2 regions of the Arthrobacter sp. Y3225209 genome follow, and region 2 is predicted to be linked to the other one. Evidence: predicted binding sites of a transcription regulator. Region 2 holds the regulator's gene; the other holds the start of a gene.
What was found. Region 2 encodes HrcA, which represses chaperone genes, less so after heat shock. Its sites were predicted from a motif close to TTNGCACTCGNNNNNNNCGAGTGCNAA; they were not measured.
Positions count from the first base shown of each region.

Region 1: groES (co-chaperone GroES) is a predicted target of HrcA. The motif match lies at 5,405-5,431, and genes of this name have one in related genera.

Region 1 covers NZ_JBNHFW010000001.1:308,104-315,516, forward strand. The annotation lists gene AC5RVB_RS01405 (GuaB3 family IMP dehydrogenase-related protein) at 1-1,110, opposite strand, end outside; gene guaB (IMP dehydrogenase) at 1,268-2,788, opposite strand; gene groL (chaperonin GroEL) at 3,275-4,885, opposite strand; gene groES (co-chaperone GroES) at 4,968-5,264, opposite strand; gene AC5RVB_RS01425 (siderophore ABC transporter substrate-binding protein) at 5,598-6,542, shown strand; gene AC5RVB_RS01430 (ABC transporter permease) at 6,629-7,413, shown strand, end outside.
Region 2 covers NZ_JBNHFW010000006.1:33,617-41,029, forward strand. The annotation lists gene AC5RVB_RS05405 (DUF4870 domain-containing protein) at 1-305, opposite strand, end outside; gene AC5RVB_RS05410 (DUF3097 domain-containing protein) at 423-1,271, opposite strand; gene hrcA (heat-inducible transcriptional repressor HrcA) at 1,484-2,497, shown strand; gene dnaJ (molecular chaperone DnaJ) at 2,627-3,766, shown strand; gene AC5RVB_RS05425 (16S rRNA (uracil(1498)-N(3))-methyltransferase) at 3,768-4,550, shown strand; gene AC5RVB_RS05430 (GerMN domain-containing protein) at 4,575-5,552, opposite strand; gene AC5RVB_RS05435 (PhoH family protein) at 5,924-6,988, shown strand; gene ybeY (rRNA maturation RNase YbeY) at 6,985-7,413, shown strand, end outside.

The sequences.
Region 1 (7,413 bases), on a different contig from region 2:
TACCTCAATACGCTGGAACGCCTTCAGATCCGAATACCCGGTGGTGGCCATGGCCCGGCGCAGCGCACCCATCAGGTTGGACGTTCCGTTCGTGTGGTGCGAGGGCCCCCACAGGACTTCCTTCAGCGACCCGACGGTATCCAGGCGGACCCTGTCGCCGCGGGGAAGCTCGCTGTGGTGCGCTTCCTGGCCCCAGTGCCACCCCTGCCCGGGAGCCTCTTCGGCGCGGGCCAGTGCGGAACCGAGCATCACGGCGTCGGCGCCCATGGCCACGGCCTTGATGATGTCACCGCTGGTGCCCATGCCGCCGTCGGCGATCACGTGCACGTACCGGCCGCCGGACTCATCCATGTAGTCCCGGCGGGCTTCGGCAATGTCGGAGATGGCGGTGGCCATGGGTGCGTGGATGCCCAGGGCACGGCGGGTGGTGGTGGTCGCGCCGCCGCCGAAGCCCACCAGGACGCCTGCGGCACCGGTACGCATCAGGTGCAGGGCCGGGGTGTAGCCTGCCGCTCCGCCAACAATAACGGGGACGTCCAGTTCGTAGATGAACTGCTTCAGGTTCAGCGGCTCCACGGTCTTGGACACGTGCTCGGCGGACACCGTGGTGCCGCGGATAACGAAGACGTCGACGCCGGCGGCCAGGACGGTCTTGTAGAACTCCTGGGTACGCTGCGGGGTGAGTGAACCGGCGACGGTCACACCGGCCTCGCGCATTTCGGCCAGGCGGGAGCTGATCAGCTCGGCACGGATGGGTGCGTCGTAGATTTCCTGCAGCCGGCGGGTGGCGGCGGGATTGAAGTTGTCACGGCTGAGCTGGGCAATTTCGTCCAGCAGGGGCTGCGGATCCTCGTACCGGGTCCACAGGCCTTCCAGGTTCAGGACACCCAGTCCGCCAAGTTTGCCCAGCGCGATGGCGGAGGCCGGGGACATAACGGAGTCCATGGGAGCGCCGATGACGGGCATCTCAAACTGGTATGCGTCTATCTGCCAGTTGATCGAGACATCCTGCGGGTCGCGGGTACGCCGCGAGGGCACAATTGCCACGTCGTCCAGGGAGTAGGCTCTGCGCCCTTGCTTGCCACGGCCAATTTCAATCTCGTTACTCACGCTCCCTAGGTTATCCCAGCAGGCGCCGGGCACATGAAAGCTGCCGGTAACCGTAACCTTCCGCAGCAGGTAAATGCACTGTCCGCACGGGTGGCTAAAGACCGGAGGCAGCTCCTGCGATGTCTGCAGGAGCTGCCCCTTGGCCGGAAAACGGGTCCTAGCGGCGCGAACCGTAGTTCGGTGCCTCGACCGTCATCATGATGTCGTGCGGGTGGGATTCCTTCAGCCCGGCCGGGGTGATCCGGACGAACTTGCCCTTGGCCTTCAGCTCCGGGATGGTGCGTGCGCCGGTGTAGAACATGGTCTGGCGCAGGCCGCCCACCAGCTGGTGTGCCACGGCGGAAAGCGGGCCGCGGTACGGCACCTGGCCTTCGATGCCTTCCGGAATCAGCTTCTCGTCGCTGGGCACGTCCGCCTGGAAGTAGCGGTCCTTGGAGTAGGAGGTGTTCTTGCCCCGGGACTGCATGGCGCCCAGGGAGCCCATGCCGCGGTAGGACTTGAACTGCTTGCCGTTCACGAAGACCAGGTCGCCCGGGCTTTCGGCGGAACCGGCGAGCAGGCCGCCGAGCATTACGGTGTCGGCGCCGGCCACGATGGCCTTGCCGATGTCACCGGAGTACTGCAGGCCGCCGTCGGCGATCAGCGGAACGCCGGCGGGAATGGCCGCCTTGGACGCTTCGTAGATGGCGGTGATCTGGGGAACGCCGACGCCGGCCACCACGCGGGTGGTGCAGATGGAGCCGGGGCCCACACCTACCTTGATGGCGTCCGCACCGGCGTCGATCAGAGCCTGGGCGCCTTCGCGGGTAGCTGCCTGGCCGCCGATGATGTCCACGTGCGCCGCGGCCGGGTCCTTTTTCAGGCGGGCGATCATGTCCAGCACGCCGGCGCTGTGGCCGTTGGCGGTGTCCACCACCAGGATGTCCACGCCGGCCTCGACCATGGCCATGGCCCGCTCGTAGCCGTCTCCGAAGAAACCGATGGCGGCACCGACGCGAAGCCGGCCTTCATCATCCTTGGTGGCCAGCGGGTACTGCTCGGCCTTGTCGAAGTCCTTCACCGTGATCAGGCCCTGCAGCTTGCCAGCGTCGTCCACCAGCGGCAGCTTCTCGATGCGGTTCTTGCCGAGCAGCTCCACGGTTTCCTCGGCGCTGATGCCCACGCGCCCGGTGATGAGGGGCATGCGCGTCATGACCTCTTCGACCTTGCGGTTGGGGTACTCGGATACCGGGATGAAGCGGGTGTCGCGGTTGGTGACGATGCCCAGCAGGGTGTTTTCGGCGTCGACCACCGGCAGGCCGGAAACCCGGAAGTGGGCGCAGAGATCGTCCAGTTCCTGCAGGGTCGCGTCGGGGGAAATGGTGACCGGGTTGGTGATCATGCCCGATTCGCTGCGCTTGACCCGGTCCACGTGCTCGGCCTGGTCGGCAATGGAAAGGTTGCGGTGGATAACGCCCAGCCCGCCCTGGCGTGCCATGGCAATCGCCATCCGGGATTCCGTCACCGTGTCCATCGCTGCGGAGAGCAGCGGGGTCTGCACGGTGATGCGCTTGGACAGCCGCGAGCTGGTATCGGCTTCGGAGGGGATGACATCCGTCGGGCCGGGCAGCAGGAGGACGTCGTCGTACGTCAGGCCGACGAAGCCGAACGGATCATGTTCTGGGTACTGCTGACTCAAAGCTGCGCCTCTTTCGGGGGATGAGGAAGGAGAAGGCCCGAATAAGCCTGTTCCTATCCTAAAACGAAAGCGGGGCCGCCCCTATTCCACCGGTTCGTATCCGTTTGCTTTCACCGGTATGCCCGCCCGTCCGGTGCAAGCCAGGATCCGCAGGGACAGCGCCCCGCCGTAGTCAGCAGACCCGCAGACAGGTCCTCCCCGGATAGTCGCGCGCCCTGTAAACAGGCATGTTTCCAGGATTCCCGGGCAGCCGTCCGTTCTGCCAGGCGTCGGCCAAGGACAGCACGCCTTCCTCCTGACCGGGGACCGGTTTCCCGTCCGGACAGCTTCCGCGTGTGAGCGAAGCCACGGCAAAACCGTCGGGTGCGGTGCCCGGCAGGTACTGCGCCGTGGCGGCGTTCGCCTTCCCGCCCGGACACACAAAAGGCCCCGTCCGCGGAACGGTGTCCGCGGGCGGGGCCTTTGCGTGAAGCGAGGGGCTACCGGCTAGTGCTGGTGTCCGTGATCCTCATCCTCTTCGGCCGGCTTCTCCACTACGAGGGCTTCGGTGGTGAGTACCAGCGAAGCGATCGAGGCGGCGTTGCGCAGTGCCGAGCGGGTGACCTTGACCGGGTCGATGATGCCGGCGGCGATCAGGTCCTCGTACTCACCGGTGGCGGCGTTGAAGCCGTTGTTGACCTTCAGGTCGCCCACCTTGGATACAACAACCATGCCTTCGGCCCCGGCGTTCTCGGCGATCCAGCGCAGCGGCTGGGCCAGTGCACGGCGGACCAGTCCGACGGCAGTGGCGGCGTCGCCTTCCAGCTTGGCCACCTCCGAGTCGGTGTCCAGCGCCTGTGAGGCGTGGACCAGCGCGGAACCGCCGCCGGCCACAATGCCCTCTTCCAGGGCTGCACGGGTGGAGGAAACAGCATCTTCGATGCGGTGCTTCTTTTCCTTCAGCTCCACCTCGGTGGCTGCACCCACGCGGATGACGCCGATGCCGCCGGAGAGCTTGGCCAGGCGTTCCTGGAGCTTTTCGCGGTCCCAGTCCGAGTCCGTGCGCTCAATCTCGGCACGGATCTGTGCCACGCGGTCGGCAACGTCGGCTTCGGAGCCGGCGCCGTCAACAATGGTGGTGTTGTCCTTGGTGACCGTGATCCGGCGGGCAGAGCCCAGGACCTCCAGGCCAACCTGGTCCAGCTTCAGGCCCAGGTCGGGGCTGACCACCTGCGCACCCGTGAGGGTTGCGATGTCCTGCATCATGGCCTTGCGGCGGTCGCCGAACCCGGGAGCCTTGACGGCAACCACGTTCAGGGTGCCGCGGATCTTGTTGACCACCAGGGTGGAGAGCGCTTCGCCGTCCACGTCTTCGGCAATGATGAACAGCGGCTTGGAGGCCTGCAGTGCCTTTTCCAGCAGCGGCAGGAACTCGGCCACGGAGGAGATCTTGCCGGAGTTGATCAGGATCAGCGCGTCTTCGAGGACGGCTTCCTGACGCTCCGCGTCCGTGACGAAGTACGGGGAGAGGTAGCCCTTGTCGAACTGCATGCCCTCGGTGATGACCAGTTCGGTCTGCGTCGAGGAGGATTCCTCGATGGTGATGACGCCGTCCTTGCCGACGGTATCGAAGGCCTGTGCCAGCAGTTCACCGATCTCGGTGCTCTGCGCCGAGATGGCAGCCACGTGGGCCACCTGGTTGCCTTCAACCGGCTTGGCGTTTTCCAGCAGACGCTTGGCAACAGCATCCACGGAGACCTCGATGCCGCGCTTGAGCGCGCCGGGAGCTGCACCCGCGGCAACGTTGCGCAGGCCTTCCTTGACCAGCGCCTGTGCCAGCACGGTAGCCGTAGTGGTGCCGTCGCCGGCAACATCGTTGGTCCGGGTGGCTACTTCCTTGGCCAGCTGTGCGCCGAGGTTCTCGTACGGATCCTCCAGCTCAACTTCGCGGGCAATGGTGACGCCGTCGTTGGTGATGGTGGGGGCGCCCCAGGTCTTGGCCAGGACAACGTTACGGCCGCGCGGGCCGAGGGTTACCTTGACTGCGTTGGCCAGCTTATCGACGCCGGCTTCCAGCGAGCGACGGGCGGAGTCATTGAACTCCAACTGCTTTGCCATGTGTGTGTCCTTTCCGACAACTACATCTGCACCTACATCAGAAAACCCCGGCCAGAATGGTGGCCGGGGTTTTCAAGGGGAACTACTTTACGACGACGGCCAGCACGTCGCGGGCGGACAGCACCAGGTATTCCTGGCCGCCGTGCTTGACTTCGGTTCCACCGTACTTGGAGTAGATGACAACGTCGCCTTCGGCAACGTCAACCGGAACGCGGTTGCCGTTGTCGTCAACGCGGCCGGGTCCAACTGCAACTACTTCGCCCTCCTGGGGCTTTTCCTTGGCAGTGTCCGGGATAACGAGGCCGGAAGCAGTGGTCTGCTCAGCTTCGAGCGGGCGGACAACAATACGATCCTCAAGCGGCTTAATAGAGACCGACACTCGGGCTCTCCTTTGCGTAGTTTCTAACGGGTTTGGGGCCGTCGGTTGGCGCTGGCCGTCGTCGCGGTGCCGGTTCGCGCTTCCCTTCGGGGAGTTAGCACCCTCACGTGCGGAGTGCTAAGTCAGACTTTATGCATTGGTTAGCACTCGGTCAAGGTGAGTGCCAGAGCCGCGTGGATCACGCGTACAGGATTACGCCTCCGGGGTACCAATGACGTAAACCGAATTTGCTTAGGCTTACCTAACGGGATAGTTTTCATCTGCGCGCACCATTAGAAAACATTTCTGTGTCCTATTCCTGCGGTAGGCACATCGACTCTCACCGGAGCCCCCATGATCACCAAGTCCCGCCTGCTGGCCGGAACCGCCCTCGTGTCCCTCCTTGCGCTCAGCGCCTGCTCCACCGAAGCAGCAGAAGCCGACGCCGACTCGACCTCCAACTCGACCGTTACGGTTGAGCACACACAGGGCAGCACCGATGTTCCGGTCAACCCGGAGACCGTCTACACCTTCGACCTCGGCGCACTCGACACCCTGGATGCCCTCGACATTGACGTTGACGGTGTCCCGGCCGCAAACTTCCCGGAAAGCCTCTCCAAGTACGGCTCGGATGACTACGCCAAGATCGGCAGCATGAAGGAACCCGATTTCGAGGCCATCAATGCCGGCGCCCCCGACCTGATCATCATGTCCGGCCGCACTGCCGATTACTACGATGAGTTCTCCAAGATCGCCCCCACGATCAACCTCAGCACCGATGCCGCGGATCCGTGGAACTCCTTCATCTCCAACACCGAAATCATCGGGGAAATCTTCGGCAAGGAAGCCGAGGTCGAGGACAAGCTCGCGGCCCTGGACGCCAAGGTCGAAGAGACCAAGGCAACCGCGGCGGACGCCGGCAACGGCCTCATCATTATGACCAGCGGCGGCGAGCTGACCGCGTACGGAGCGGGTTCGCGCTTCGGCCTGGTGCACGACGTCCTCGGCGTTGCCACCGCAGCTGACATCAAGTCCGAAGCCCAGCACGGCGAACGCGTGGGCTTTGAATACATCGCGGAAAAAAACCCGGACAACCTGTTCGTGATTGACCGCGACGTCGCCGTCGGCAACGCAGGCGAGGTCGCCTCCGCTGTCCTGGACAACGAGCTTGTGCAGGGAACCGAAGCAGCGCGCAATGACCGCATCACCATGCTGGATTCCTCCAGCTGGTACCTCGTGGGCTACGGCCTGAACAACGTTGACGCCATGGTCAGCGCAGTTCAGGACGGCATTTCCTAGCCCGCTTCCACGCTCCTGCTAAATCCTCGCCGGCCGGCCTCCCGCATCCAGGGAGGCCGGCCTGGTGCGGAAGATGGAAAAGCAACATGACTGCAATCCTCTCCCCTCCGGCTCCGGCACCTGCCGGAGCTGCCGGCGTTGGCCGGCGGCGTCCCGGCCCCGGGGCAATGCTGATAGTGGGCGGAACCGCCGTCCTGGTGCTTGCCGTTGTGTCCATGTTCGTCGGTGTCAGCGACGTGTCCCTGCCCGCCCTGCTTGCCGGCGATGAACATGCCTGGCACATTTTCTGGATCAGCCGCCTCCCGCGGACCCTGAGCATCATCCTGGCCGGCATGGCCCTCAGCGTCGCCGGCCTCATCATGCAGCTGATGGCCCGCAACAAGTTCGTTGAACCGTCCACCGTGGGCACCGTGGAATCCGCATCCCTTGGCATCCTGGTGGTGACGGTGTTTATCCCCGGCGCCTCACTGCTGGCCAAAATGTCCACCGCCACGGTGTTCGCCATTGCCGGAACCGCACTCTTCCTGCTGGTCCTGCGCCGGATCCCGCTGCGGAACACGCTGATCGTGCCGCTGGTGGGCATTATGCTCGGCGGCGTGATTGCTGCCGTCACCACGTTCTTCGCCTACCGGTTCGATCTGCTGCAGACCCTGAACAGCTGGATGGTCGGCGACTTCTCCGGCGTACTGCGGGGGCGTTATGAACTGCTCTGGATTGTTGGCGCGCTGACCCTCATCGGATACCTGGCCGCTGACCGCTTCACCGTCGCGGGCATGGGCCAGGATTTCACCACCAACCTCGGCCTGAACTACAACCGCGTGATGACACTGGGGCTGATCATTGTGTCCCTGATCAGCGCCGTTGTGGTTGT
Region 2 (7,413 bases):
CCGCCGACAACAGGGATGAAGGACAGCATCCAGACAATCAGGGCAGCAATGCTGGGCGGAAGCGTGAAGTTAAGCGCTTCCTTTGATTCCTGGGCGGTGAACGGTCCGCGGTCGCGGAAAACAAGGTAAATGATGAGCGACGGAACAAAAGCAAGGATGCCGCCAAAGTGCGCCATGGTTGCCCACTGCCGGTCTTCGGAGGCGGTCAGGGGCAGGGCGTTGGCCGGTGCCCCCTGATAGACAGGGCGTTGTCCGCTGCCGTGTTCATCCGGTCGTGGCTGGTGATTCTGGCGTGTGTTGGACACGGCGTAATTTCCTTCTGACTCGTGCTGACACAGGGTCGGTCCGCTACTACGTATTGAACAAGAGTACTGGCTGGGCCGCTTTATAACGGAACGGCGACGGCGGATGAGTCGTGTGTCTCATTCCGGCACGGTCAGGAAATCGATGACTTCCTCGACCCTGCCCAGCAGCGACGGTTCCAGATCGGCGTAGGTGTTTACCTGCCCAAGGAGCTTCTTCCAGCCCATGGCCACATCCGTGTGGTCAGCGTGGGGCCAGCCCAGTCCCTGCAGGATCCCGGTCTTCCAATCCAGGTGCCGGGGGACCACCGGCCAGGCGCTGCGACCGATCACCGAGGGTTTAATGGCCTGCCAGACATCCACGTAGGGGTGGCCCACAATCAGTACGTTCCCGTGCGCGCCGGGGCAGGTCATGGCTTCGGCGGCGATGCGGGACTCCTTGGAGCCGGGTACCAGATGGTCCACCAGGATGCCGAGGCGGCGCCCCGGGCCGGGAGCGAAGTCCTTCACCGCGGAATAGAGGTCATCCACGCCGTGCAGGGGCTCCACGACAATTCCCTCCACCCGGAGATCATCACCCCAGACCTTCTCCACCAGCTCGGCGTCATGCTTGCCTTCCACCCAGATACGGCTCGCCCGTGCGGTGCGTGCGCGCTGGTTGGCCACCTTCACCGAACCTGACGCCGTGCGCGCCGGACCGGCTTTGGTGCCGGCCGCCTGAGGGGCCGTGACCTCCACGGGCTCGCCCTCCAGCAGGAAGCCAAAACCGAGCTCAAAGGATTTCCGCTTGCCGCGGCGGTCCTCCAGCACCATAAGGTGCAGCCCGCCGGACTTTTCCACCCGGATCACCGCTCCCACCCAGCCGGTGGCGACGTCTTCCAGGACCAGGCCGGATTCGGCACCGACTTTGCGCAGGGTGGTCCGGGCCGGCGCAGTAATGTCCTGCGGGCCCCAGGAGAAGTTGGACACGTTGCTTGCCTCGCTACTGTTGCTGAATCAGGGAGCTGACCGCAGCGGGGCCGCGGATCCCTCAATGCTAACAACGCTGCCGTTCCGTACTAGACTTAGCACTTGAACACTGTGAGTGCTAAGCGGCGCCCCGGTGGCGCAGGTGCTCCGCACGCCGCATCACAAGGACGCGCCCTTCTGATGCGCCCGCCAATTAACAGGGAGGGAAAACCATGAGTGAGCCACGCCGACTCGAGGTCCTCCGTGCCATTGTTGAGGATTACGTCCATTCGCGTGAACCGGTGGGATCCAAGGCCCTGGTGGAACGCCACCACCTGGGAGTGTCTTCGGCGACGATTCGCAATGACATGGCGGCCCTGGAGGAAGAAGGGCTGATTACCGCCCCGCATACCTCGGCAGGACGCATCCCCACCGACAAGGGCTACCGTCTGTTCGTGGACCGGATCTCCGACGTCAAGCCCCTCTCGGCACCCGAACGCCGCGCCATTTCCTCCCTGCTGGAGGGTGCAGACGACCTCGACGACGTGATGGACCGGACCGTGCGGCTGCTGTCCCAGCTGACCAACCAGGTGGCGGTTGTGCAGTACCCGCACCTCGGCAATGCCAAGATCCGGCACATCGAGTTTGTGCTCCTGGCCCCGGCCCAGGTGCTCGTGGTGCTCATCTCCACCACGGGCCGGGTGGAGCAGCGGGTTATTACGGTCCCCGAACCCGTGACCGAACCCGATCTTTCGGACCTCCGCCAGCACTTCCTGTCCTCCCTGGCCGGGACGCCGCTCAGCAGCATCACCGGCCACGTCGCCGAAGCCCTGGCGACCGTTCCGGCGGCGCGCCGCCGGGTGGCCGACGCCCTCGGGCACAGCCTGGAGCTGCTCGCCGGAATTAACCGGGAGGACCGCATGGTGATGGCCGGAACGGCCAACCTTGCCCGCTCCACGGTAGACTTCCCGCTGACCATCGGCCCCGTGCTGGAAGCCCTGGAGGAACAGGTGGTAATGCTCCGGCTGCTCTCCGAAATGGAACAGGACGCCCGGGGTGTTGCCGTCCGGATCGGACGGGAAAACCCGTACGGCGGCCTCTCCGAAGCCTCGGTGGTGGCCACCGGCTACGGGCCGGATGCCTCCGCCAAGGTCGGCATCCTGGGCCCCACCCGGATGGACTATCCCAACACCATGGCGGCGGTCCGTGCCGTGGCCCGATACTTGTCCCGAATACTGAATAACTAGGCTTATTGAACTCCACGCGGCCAGCCGTTGGCGGGCCGCCCCGCCGGCCGGGAAACCTGCCGGACTCCAAACAACGCCTTCAGCCATGAAGGCAGGTAATGCAGGCAATGCAGGAAGCGATGTGCACGAGTGAGCGATCACTACCAGGTTCTGGGCGTCGGACGAGACGCCACCGGTGAAGAAATCAAGAAGGCGTACCGGAAGCTTGCCCGCAAGCTGCACCCGGACGTCAACAACGCTCCGGGTGCCGCCGACGAGTTTAAGGCCGTGACGCACGCCTACGAGGTCCTCTCCGATCCCGAGAAGCGGCGTATCTATGACACCACCGGGAACGAAAACGGAACCGACAACGGTTTCGGCGGTGGCGGCTTCGGCGGCCAGGGCTTCGGCTTCCAGGACATCTTCGACACCTTCTTCGGCGGCGGCGCACCCGGCGGCGGCCGGGGCCCGGCCTCGCGCAGCCGGCGCGGCCAGGACGCCCTGATTACTGTTCGGATTGACCTCAAGGATGCTGTCTTCGGCGTCAACAAAAAGATCGACGTCGACACCGCCGTGGTATGCCCCACGTGTGACGGGTCCTGCTGCCAGCCCGGCACCTCCCCGCGTACCTGCGACATCTGCCACGGTACCGGCCAGGTCCAGCGGGCGGTCCGCTCCATCCTGGGCCAGGTCATGACCTCGGCTCCCTGCGGCACCTGCAACGGTTTCGGCACGGTCATTCCGGATCCCTGCCACGAGTGCTCCGGCGAGGGGCGCGTCCGCAACCGCCGCACGCTGAACATCAAGATCCCGGCCGGCGTCGCCACCGGAACCCGGATCCAGCTGAGCCAGCAGGGCGAAGCCGGCCTCGCCGGCGGACCCGCCGGTGACCTCTACGTGGAAATCCGGGTCAATAATGACCCCACCTTCCTGCGCGAGGGCGATGACCTCCATGCCACCCTGACGGTGCCGATGACCGCCGCAGCGCTGGGCACCACGGTCACACTGGACACTTTCGACGGCGAACGCGACGTCACGGTCAAGCCCGGCACCCAGTCCGGCGAGGTCACCGTGCTCAACGGTCTCGGCGTCACGCACCTGCGCGGCCACGGACGCGGCGACCTGCGCGTCCACCTGCACGTGGAAACCCCGCAGAAGCTGGATTCCGAGCAGGAGGAACTGCTCCGCCGGCTGGCCCAGCTGCGCGGTGAGGAATACAGCGAAGGCCGGCTGAACAGCTCGGGCACCGGCGTATTTGCCAAACTGCGGGACCGGCTGGGCAACCTCTGAGATGACCAACCCCATCTTTTTCGGGGACCCGGCGCAGGTGGCCGCGGCCAGTCCGGGGGACACATTCCGCCTGGAGGGGCCTGAGGCCCGGCACGCCGTTTCCGTCAAGCGCATCAGTGCGGGCGAAAACGTGGACATTGTCGACGGCGCGGGCCGGCGCCTCACCGGTACCGTGTCCGCGACCGGGCCCTCGCTGCTGGAACTGAGCGTGGAACACGCGGCGGAGGAACCACCGGCAGCAGTTCGTTTCATCCTGGTCCAGGCCCTGGCCAAGGGGGACCGGGATGAGCAGGCAGTGGAGGCAGCCACTGAACTGGGCGTGGATCACGTCATTCCGTGGCAGTCGGACCGCAGCATTGTCCGTTGGAAGACGGAAAAGGCGGTGAAGGGGCAGGCCAAGTGGCAGGCCCTGACCACGGCGGCCGCCAAGCAGTCGCGCCGCGCCTGGATTCCCGGCGTGGAACCCGTCCTGGACAGCCGGGGCCTGGCCCGCCGGCTCGCGGACACGGACCTGGTCCTTGTGCTGCATGAGGAAGCCGACGCGCCCCTGGCGGACGCGGTGCGGAACCTCCCGGGCCGCAGCGCAGACGCAACCGGCAGGACGGCGGCGCCGGCAGAGATAGCGATAGTGGTCGGTCCGGAGGGCGGGATCAGCGCGGCAGAACTGGAACTGCTGCGCGGCGCCGGGGCGCTGGCTGTACGGCTGGGACCGCATGTGCTGCGCTCCTCCACCGCCGGTCCCGCAGCCCTGGCAGTGCTGAACCAGCTGCTGGGCCGCTGGTAGCGGAACGAAGTCCCGCGCCCGGTGTCAGCTCTCCGGGTCTCCCGGCGCTGCGGTGACCGTGATGCGTTTGGAATCGCCTGCCGCCTCATGGCCCTTGTAGTACACCTTGAGGCTGTAGGTGCCGGGGGCCAGGGTGGTTGAGAAGGTGAATTCCCGGGTGGAACCCGGTCCTTCGTGGAAGTCGACCCGGCCGGAGGCCACGGCGTCCGAGGAGGGCCGGCCATCCACTACGGGTTCGGCCCGCCAGTACAGGCCCTCCGGCTGCGATGCGGCTGTGCCGGTGACGGTGAGCGAGGTTGACCGGACCTGGGATTCCTGCGGATCAATGATCCAGATGGGGGCTACCAGGGACGGATCGCGCCGCAGCGGTTCTTCCAGGGATTCGTGGCCGAAGGCACGGTAGCCGGCTTTGCCGTCCACCAGCACCACCACGGTGCTTTCCTGGCCTACCGTTGTCAGTCCGGCGTTCACCGCCGCGGCGGTGGCGGTGTACACCAGTTGCTGCACCGCTCGGTGGGCCATGCCGGCGTCCAGGGATCCCTTGAAGGCCTTCGACGGGATGTCCACCGTGATGACGTTTTTGCTGGAAATGGAAGCGGTCACCTTGTCTGCGGGCTGCCACGGCGTGAAGTAGTCCTGATCCAGCGGCTTCCCTGCCGTCATGGCGCGGACCGCTTCGCCGATGGGGTCGCCGGTATTGTCGGACTGCAGGAATTCGCGGTAAAGGCTCACCGTGGTGTCGTTCAGTCCGAGCCAGTAGACGGGCATCAGCGTGCCGGAACCTGCTTCCGCCGGCGGTGAAATGGTCATCGGTGCCAGGCTGCGGGACTCGGCGCTGAAGGCCGTGGGCATGGTGGTGGTGGGATACTCCGCCACCACTCCGCAGCCGCCCGTGGCCAGCATTGCCACGAGCAGTGCGGCACCGGCACCCGCACGGACCAGCCTGCGGCTGCGGCGGGCGGCGTCAGGGGAGGATGCTCGGCCCGGCAACAGGGTGACCATCAATCCTCCTCAGGCGGTCGGGGCAAAATGTACGTCTTCAACCTTTACATACGGTTTGTGGCCATCCGGCGCCGTTTGCGGCTGGCGTCCGGACTGAAACACGATTGAGACATCACCGTTGCGATGCCGAGATATTCCGGCTCCGCTCCCGCCCGGGACGGGGCACATCAAGTAACATTTAGGTAGCCGGCAGACCCGCCGGCGCCGTCGCGCACCGGAAATAACCGGCGCCGTGCCGGCGTTGACATTGCGGGGTGCTGCGGGCGCGAGCCGGCGCCACCCGGCGACCGCACCATTCCAAACTCTGAACGCGACTTACCAAAAGGGGCGATGAAAGGCCTGCGAGGGCCGACTATATGACCGAATCTTCAATGGAAATCGGCACCATCCGGCGGGACACCCAGACAATAGTCTTTGATTCCACGGAACACATGGTCCAGTCGCTGGGGGCCAATGACGAGGCCCTGCGGATCATTGAGGCGGCCAACCCCGAGGTGAGCATGCTGGTGCGGGGCAATGAGCTTTCCGTATCCGGCCCGTCCGCGGACGTGGAACAGACGGTGCGGCTGGTCAACGAAGTGCGGATCCTGGCCCGCAACCAGACCCGGGTTACGCCGCAGGTCCTGGAGCAGCTGATCAGCATGCTGCGGGACCAGACCGCCGTCCGCCCGGCGGATGTCCTCACGCAGAACATCCTGTCCACGCGCGGCAAGACCATCCGGCCCAAGACCCTGAACCAGAAGAACTACGTGGATGCGATTGACCGCAACACGGTGGTCTTCGGCATCGGCCCCGCCGGCACGGGCAAGACCTACCTGGCCATGGCCAAGGCCGTCCAGGCGCTGCAGCAGAAGGAAGTGAACCGGATCATCCTGACCCGCCCCGCGGTGGAAGCGGGGGAGCGGCTCGGCTTCCTGCCCGGCACCCTCAGCGACAAAATTGATCCTTACCTGCGTCCGCTGTACGACGCACTGCACGACATGATGGACCCGGAATCCATTCCGCGGCTGATGGCGGCGGGCACCATCGAGGTGGCACCCCTGGCCTACATGCGCGGCCGGACCCTCAACGATGCCTTCATCATTCTCGACGAAGCGCAGAACACCACGCCGGAACAAATGAAGATGTTCCTTACCCGCCTCGGCTTCGGCTCCAAGATGGTGGTCACGGGTGACGTCACCCAGGTGGACCTGCCGGGCGGCACTGCCTCCGGGCTGCGCATCGTCCACGACATCCTCGGTGACATTGACGACGTCGCGTTCTCCGAGCTGCAGGCCGTCGACGTTGTGCGGCACCGGCTGGTCAGTGACATTGTTACTGCCTACAGCGAGTGGGATGAAACCCGCCGGCTGAGCCGGACCCCGGCCGAGGGCGGCGGCGGACGTGCCAACAACCGCGGACTATCCAATCAGCACGGGCGGGAGGCCCGTAAATGAGCATCGAAGTCAATAACGAATCCTCAGCCCCGGCCATTGACGAGGAAGAGCTGGCCCGGCTGGGCCGGTACCTGCTGGACAGCCTCTACGTGCATCCGGAAGCGGACCTGTCCATCATCCTGGTGGACGAGGACGCCATGGAGAAGCTGCACATCGAGTGGATGGACCTTCCCGGCCCCACAGATGTCCTCTCCTTCCCCATGGATGAGCTGCGCCCCGGCACGGCAGGACGGATAACTCCCGCCGGCGTGCTTGGCGATATTGTGCTCTGCCCGCAGGTGGCAGCCCGCCAGGCGCAGGATGCCGGCCACGAGACCCAGGACGAACTCCTACTCCTCACCACACACGGCGTGCTCCACCTGCTCGGCTATGACCACGCCGAGCCGGAGGAGGAGAAGGAGATGTTCGGCCTCCAGCGCCGCCTG